Niabella yanshanensis: one gene and its partner. The protein of the gene in region 2 binds, or shares a complex with, the protein of the main gene of each other region. Links are inferred from orthologs where the notes say so. Each region holds a gene or a part of one and is shown on either strand. Other genes may lie near its edges.

The links.
Region 1: the proteins of secA (region 2) and secY are in contact, whole or in part, in a crystal structure (PDB 3DIN), measured with the Thermotoga maritima proteins. The link is inferred for Niabella yanshanensis from one-to-one orthologs. Residues at the interface, in WP_004082002.1 of Thermotoga maritima: Glu261, Ala262, Arg263, Lys300, Ala301, Arg302, Thr303, Ile304, Ile305, Leu323, Tyr324, Asp325, Pro326, Val329, Ser330, Tyr333, Ile336, Lys340, Phe345, Val349, Glu363, Phe364, Tyr374, Ser375, Gly376, Gly377, Glu393, Ile395, Thr482, Ser483; in WP_004081795.1 of Thermotoga maritima: Glu108, Gly109, Glu110, Glu111, Ala236, Glu237, Arg238, Arg239, Ile240, Thr241, Ile242, Gln243, Tyr244, Ala245, Arg246, Arg247, Val248, Thr249, Gly250, Arg251, Arg252, Val253, Tyr254, Gly256, Ala257, Ser258, Thr259, Tyr260, Leu261, Pro262.

The regions. Positions count from the first base shown.
Region 1 is NZ_CP139960.1:4,812,757-4,815,777, reverse strand. What follows is about bases 41-2,988. They hold secY (preprotein translocase subunit SecY), read right to left. Parts: upstream 2,211-2,988; coding sequence 870-2,210; downstream 41-869. Other genes in these bases: rpmD (50S ribosomal protein L30), read right to left, coding at 2,934-2,988; rplO (50S ribosomal protein L15), read right to left, coding at 2,359-2,808; map (type I methionyl aminopeptidase), read right to left, coding at 41-802. Outside these bases: more of map, read right to left, coding at 2-40; more of rpmD, read right to left, coding at 2,989-3,021. UniProt on the Escherichia coli protein: The central subunit of the protein translocation channel SecYEG. Consists of two halves formed by TMs 1-5 and 6-10.
Region 2 is NZ_CP139960.1:1,868,860-1,872,842, reverse strand. What follows is about bases 53-3,962. They hold secA (preprotein translocase subunit SecA), read right to left. Parts: upstream 3,580-3,962; coding sequence 253-3,579; downstream 53-252. Other genes in these bases: U0035_RS07330 (LTA synthase family protein), read left to right, coding at 3,960-3,962; U0035_RS07340 (hypothetical protein), read right to left, coding at 53-167. Also shown: more of U0035_RS07340, read right to left, coding at 1-52; more of U0035_RS07330, read left to right, coding at 3,963-3,983. UniProt on the Escherichia coli protein: Required for protein export, interacts with the SecYEG preprotein conducting channel.

The sequences.
Region 1 (3,021 bases), 2.9 Mb from region 2 along the record:
ATTATCCACACACAAACAAGTTAGGATTATTCCTTTCCGCCTCTTCAATAGGCGCATAATTGGAAAGTATATCTGCCTTATCTTTTCTCACACATACGTCGTGTTCAAAATGCACAGATGGCTTGCCATCTTTTGTACGGATGGTCCATCCATCGGATTCAGTAAACACATCTTTTTTCCCCATATTGATCATCGGCTCAATAGCCAATACCATTCCGGACTTTAGCTTCTTACCGCTACCCCGCTTGCCGTAGTTAGGCACCTGCGGATCTTCATGCATACTTTGTCCAAGTCCATGCCCCACTAATTCCCTTACTACGCCATAACCATGTTTTTTCTCCGTATGCTCCTGGATGGCAAAAGCCAGGTCTCCGATAAAATTACCGCTAACCGCTTTTTCAATACCCTTATAAAGCGATTCCTTGGTTACCCTAACTAATTGTTGTATATCTTCAGCTACTTCGCCTATTACAAAAGTATAGGCATGATCACCATGCCATTTATTGAGAATGATACCTACATCTATAGAAACCACATCCCCATCCTTTAATTCATTCTTATTAGGAAATCCATGTACTACCACATCGTTAACCGAAATGCAGGAATTGAAGGGATATCCGTGATAGTTTAAAAAAGAAGGGACACCATTATGATCTTTAATGTAATCTCCTATAAACTCATCTAAAGACAAAGTAGTGATACCAGGTTTCAGCATTTTTGCCACTTCAGTTAAAGTCTGGCTTACCATTAATGCGCTTTTTCGCATCAGCTCTACCTGTTCATCTGTTTTGATAATAATCATAGCCTGCAAAGTTCATAAAAAAACCCGGTAAAACCGGGTTTGTATTTTAATAAATTGGATGTGCTGGTTAAATCTGTACAGCAGAGCTGGTTTGTCTGCCCTGGATACGACCACCTTTCATTAACCCATCGTACTGGCGCATCATCAACTGCGTTTCGATTTGCTGAAGTGTATCTAAAACCACACCCACCATGATCAACAATGATGTACCACCAAAGAACATAGAGAAAGCCTGGGTCATACCAAATAATAACTGGATCAAACCGGGAAGAATACCGATAAAGGCCAGCATTACTGCTCCCGGGAAGGTGATTCTATCCATGATGCTACCAATGTAATCTGTAGTAGGTTGACCAGGTTTTACACCCGGGATAAACCCATTATTCTGCTTTAGATTGTCAGATATCTGTTTAGGATTAAAGATCAACGCTGTGTAAAGGAAAGTAAAGCCGATTACCACTACGGAGTAAATCAACATATACCAGCCACTCGTGTGATCTGTAAACATACGTCCCAGATCGCCGCCATTTTTACCTAAAGTAAATAATGTAGGGATAAATAAAATAGCCTGAGCGAAGATAATTGGCATTACACCCGCGCTGTTCACCTTTAGAGGTAAGAACTGACGCGCACCACCAAACTGCCTGTTACCGACAATTTGTTTAGCATAGTTAACCGGTACCTTCCTTACTGCCTGGATCAATAAAATACAACCCATGTTAATAGCGATGTATACTGCGATCTCTATAATAAAAATAAGGATATCACCAGTACGCTCTGAACGGAAAGATAGTTCTTGTGCAAAGGCCTGTGGCAAGCGCGCAAGGATACCCATCATAATAATAAGGGAGGTACCGTTACCCAAACCCTTATCAGTTATTTTTTCACCCAACCACATCACGAACAAAGTACCTGCGGTTAAAACCACAACCGTTGTCAGTGTAAAGTAAGCTGCGCCAAAACCCGGAACAATAGCAGGTCCTGAGGTTTGACGCAAATAAGCTACATAAGCGAAAGCCTGTACGACAGTAACTAATACAGTGATATAACGCGTTAGTTGGTTGATCTTTTTACGACCACTTTCTCCTTCTTTCTGCATTTTCTGGAAAGTGGGTACCAGCACGGTCATCAACTGCACGAAAATAGAGGCAGTAATGTAAGGCATAATACCTAACGCAAAAATAGATGCCATATTAAAAGCACCACCGGCAAAAGTATTGATCAGATCGAGGATCCCGTTCTGAGACTGAGATTTACTCAGTTGTTCTAAAGCAATTGGATTGATTCCAGGCAAGGTGATATGTGCACCCAACCTGTAAACAGCTACAAGCAATAAAGTGAAAAGAATCTTACTCCTTAACTCTTCAATGCTCCAGATATTCTTTAATGTTTGTATAAATTTTTTCACCTGATTTCTCTTGAATAATTTTTATTGATACCCGGTCTCCGGAAGAGTCCTGCGGACAAGAGAAACTTCGAAGAAGTTTCATCTTACTTAAACAACCGTCAAAATCAAATGACGCACCCGACTGGTGCGTCAAATATATTTATCAGAATTAATTTAAAATCTCTATTGTTCCGCCGGCTGCCTCAATAATCGACTTAGCTTTTTCGCTTATTGCGTGCACTTTAAAGCTGAACTTACCTTTCAATTCCCCTGTACCCAAAACTTTAACTTTATCAGTTTTAGCTACAGCACCAATTTGATAAAGACTGTCAAAAGTAAAATCAGTTAAACCGTAAACCTCAGCATAGTGATCAAACTGACCTACGTTGAATACTTTATAAGTGATCTTATTAGGATTTTTGAACCCTCTTTTAGGCACACGACGTTGGATAGGCATCTGACCGCCTTCATGCGCCATTTTGCTTTTGTAACCGGCACGGCTTTGACCACCTTTGTTACCTTTTGTTGAGGTACCACCGTAGCCGCTACCTTCACCACGACCAATTCTTTTTTCCTTGTGAGTAGAACCTTTTGCAGGTCTTAATTCATGTAATTTCATTATTTGCTTTTTTAAAACTTACGCCCCAAAGCCGAGGCTCGCTTCTTAAAATGATAAATGTAGAATTTTAAGGATGCAAATGTATAACACTTACACTTCAAATTCTACATTTACTATGGAAAATATTAGATTTCTTCTACTTTCAGCATGTGCTCCACCTTGCGGATCATACCAAGCACCTGTGGAGTAGCTTCAACTTCCTTACTGCTGTTA
Region 2 (3,983 bases):
TAACTGGCCGTTTGTGCAAGCAGGGTAGCTGCCCGGGCAGCCCTGGCGGACAAAACACAGAAAAGAGTATCAGTGGTGTCGTGAGCTGTGGGATACGTCCCGGAACTGCAGTAATTCCTGCATTGCCCGAAAAAAGGAAAAAGAAATAGTAACAGCAGGGCTCTCATAAGACATTAGTCGTTTATTCACAGATGCGTCAGTAAATAGATTTCCATAAAAAAAGTCCCTTCGGAGTGAAGGGACTTTGCAATTTTATTCTGCGCCTTTGCCATGGCATTGCTTGAATTTTTTTCCGCTACCGCAAGGGCAGGGGTCATTACGTCCTATTTTAGGCCCAACGCGCACAGGCTCTTGTTTTACAGGCGGTGCCGACGGATCGAAATAATCATTTTCATTAGCGGCATAATCATCGCCAGCTGCATCGATCTCATCTTTATTAGCGCTTAATTTACTTAAGTCTGTTTTCTCCTGGCGACCTTCTTTTATCTCATTGCTTTCCTGCTGATCCGGTAAATTAGCCTGTGTAAGGAAGGATATAATATCCTTGTTCAAAGTAGTGGTCATGTTGTTAAACAACTGGAAGGCTTCTACTTTGTAAATTACCAATGGATCTTTTTGCTCCAGGTAGGCTGTTTGTACGCTTTGCTTCAGATCGTCCATTGCACGCAGATGCTCTTTCCATGCATCATCTATCACCGCCAGGGTAATAGATTTTTCCATGTTAGCCACAAGTGCCTGTCCGTTGGTTTCAACCGTTTTATCTAAAGGTGCGAGAACGTTGATGCCTTTGCGGCCATCTGTAAATGGTACCACCACGTTTTCGATATGAGGGCCTTGCGTTGCCCGAATATTCTTAAATACGGGTATTGCTTTCTGGCCAATCGCTTCTGTATGCCGGTTGTAACGTTGTGTAGCTTCTTCGTATAATTTATCAATCAGTTTGTTTTCCGAAGTAGCGTTAAACTCATCAGCGGTGATAGCGGTATCCATACCAAAGTTTACAATACATGCCAGCTTAAACCCTTCGTAATCGTCCTGCTCTTTAAAAGAATTAACCACGCTTTCTGCTACTATTGAGAAGGCGCTGTCAATATCCAGTGAAAGGCGCTCTCCAAACAAAGCATGATTTCTTTTTTCGTAAACAGCATTTCTCTGTTTGTTCATCACATCATCATACTCCAGCAATCTCTTACGGATACCAAAGTTATTTTCTTCCACTTTCTTCTGCGCACGCTGAATAGAGTTGCTGATCATACTGTGCTGAATGACATCGCCTTCTTTGTAACCAAGTTTGTCCATCATGCCCGCAATACGGTCACTACCAAACATACGCATCAGGTCATCCTCAAGCGATACATAAAACTGCGAACTACCCGGGTCTCCCTGGCGACCGGCACGACCACGAAGCTGTCTGTCAACGCGGCGGCTTTCGTGCCGCTCTGTACCAATAATGGCTAAACCGCCTGCTTCTTTTACACCTGGGCCCAGTTTGATATCGGTACCCCGACCCGCCATGTTGGTGGCAATGGTTACTGCGCCTGCCAATCCTGCTTCAGCAACAACGCTGGCTTCACGGGCATGTTGTTTGGCGTTTAATACATTGTGCGGGATTTTCTTTTGTTGCAGCATGCGCCCCAAGAGCTCACTTATCTCAACAGAAGTAGTACCTACCAGTACCGGGCGACCCGCGTTTCTCAATACTTCAATTTCATCGATTACGGCCTTGTATTTCTCACGCTTGGTTTTATAAACCAGATCCTGTTTGTCATCTCTAATGATAGGAACATTGGTAGGAATGTTTACTACATCCAGTTTATAAATACTCCAAAGCTCTGCAGCTTCTGTTTCGGCAGTACCCGTCATACCACCTAGTTTGTGATACATACGGAAAAAGTTTTGAAGCGTAACCGTTGCATAAGTTTGCGTAGCCGCCTCAATTTTCACATTCTCCTTGGCTTCCAGTGCCTGGTGTAAGCCATCGCTGTAACGGCGGCCATCCATAATACGGCCTGTTTGTTCGTCTACAATTTTGATAGCCCCGTCAATTACCACATACTCTACATCTTTTTCAAACAGGGCATAGGCTTTCAGTAATTGTTGTACCGAGTGGATACGGTCAGCTTTCTGTGAATAATCATTAAGAATATGTTCCTTCTGTCTTAATTTTTCTTCGGCCGGTACATCACTTTTTTCTATGTCAGCAAGGCTTACGCTGATGTCCGGGAGCACAAAAAAATCGGGATCTTCTCCTGAGCGGGTAATAGTTCCCAGGCCTTTCTCGGTGAGATCTACCGATTTGTTTTTCTCATCGATTCTGAACAATAATTCTGAATCAATGATATGCATATTACGCTCCTGATCCTGCAGGTAGTAATTTTCTGCTTTTTGAAGTTTTACTTTGATGCCGGGTTCACTTAAGAACTTAATAAGCGGATTGTACTTAGGTAAGCCCCTGAACGCACGGAACAAATGAAGCCCTCCTGTTTTGGGATCATCTTCACCTTTTTCAATTAACTTCTTCGCCTCATTTAAAGCGTTTCTTACGATACGCTCCTGCTCAATAAATAATTGCTGTACACGTGGTTTATGAATATGATATTGCTGGTCGTCTGCTTTGTCAACAGGCCCGCTTATGATCAATGGTGTACGTGCATCATCAATTAAAACACTATCTACCTCATCTACCATGGCATAATGGTGCTTACGCTGTACCATTTCATCGGCGGTATGCACCATGTTGTCACGCAGGTAATCGAAACCAAACTCGTTATTGGTACCATATGTGATATCTGCGAGGTATGCATTTCTCCGGGCTGCGGTATTAGGCTGGTGCTTATCAATACAATCTACTCTCAGACCGAGCCATTCGAAAATAGGGCCGTTCCATTCCTGGTCCCGACGTGCCAGGTAATCGTTCACCGTTACAATATGTACACCTTCCCCGGCCAGGGCATTCAGGTAGGCGGGCAGGGTAGATACCAGCGTTTTACCTTCACCTGTAGCCATCTCGGCAATTTTACCGCTATGTAAAACAGCGCCCCCTATTAACTGTACATCGTAATGTACCATGTTCCAGTTTACGGTGTTGCCGGCTGCAGTCCAGCTGTTATTAAATATGGCATTATCGCCATCAATAGTAATGTACTCGCTCTTTACGCTTAATTCACGATCAAGATCAGTAGCTTTGGCTACCACTTTTTCATTTTCTTTAAACCTTCGCGCTGTTTCCTTCATTACTGCAAAGGCCTCCGGCATTATTTCCTCAAGTACCGCTTCGATTTCTTTATCCCGATTTTTTTTGAGGTCGTCTACCTGTTTGTATATATTATCCTTTTCCTGTAATGCTTCGTGAGACAATGCTTCTGCACTGGCATTCAGGGTATTGATTTCTTCGTCAATTTTATTGAGACGTTCCTTAATTCTTTGTCTGAACTCCTGCGTTTTATAACGAAGCTCATCATTGCTTAAAGACTGGTACTGACTAAAAAAGCTGTTTACTTTTTCAATAACCGGCTGAAGTTTTTTAGTGTCTTTCTCTGACTTACTGCCCCCGAAAATTTTTGATAGGAAACCAAACATGATAATATATTAATAATTAAAATCTTTTAAAGAAATATTCTTGTCAAAAACAATGCTTGTATTAAACATACAGACAATTTGACAGGGCTGCAAAGATACGAAAATTGCCCGGCATACAGAGGCCAGGCCATCTTAACTACTTTTATGATAAGCGATTGTCATTTGCCAATTGAATCATGCGCCGGCAGATATTCCCGGTAGTTTAAGGAAATTTTAAGCAAGCCTTATTAAACTAGTATTATCATATTATTAAATTTGCGCTCTTTTTTGCTATGAAAACGTACAAAACTAACTACTATGCAGTTGTCCTTTACCGGTTTACAACGGTAATGTTCCTGTTTTTCCTGTGCAGACTGTTTTTTTTCTGGATTAACAGATCAATGTTTCCTCACCTGGGGTGGGAA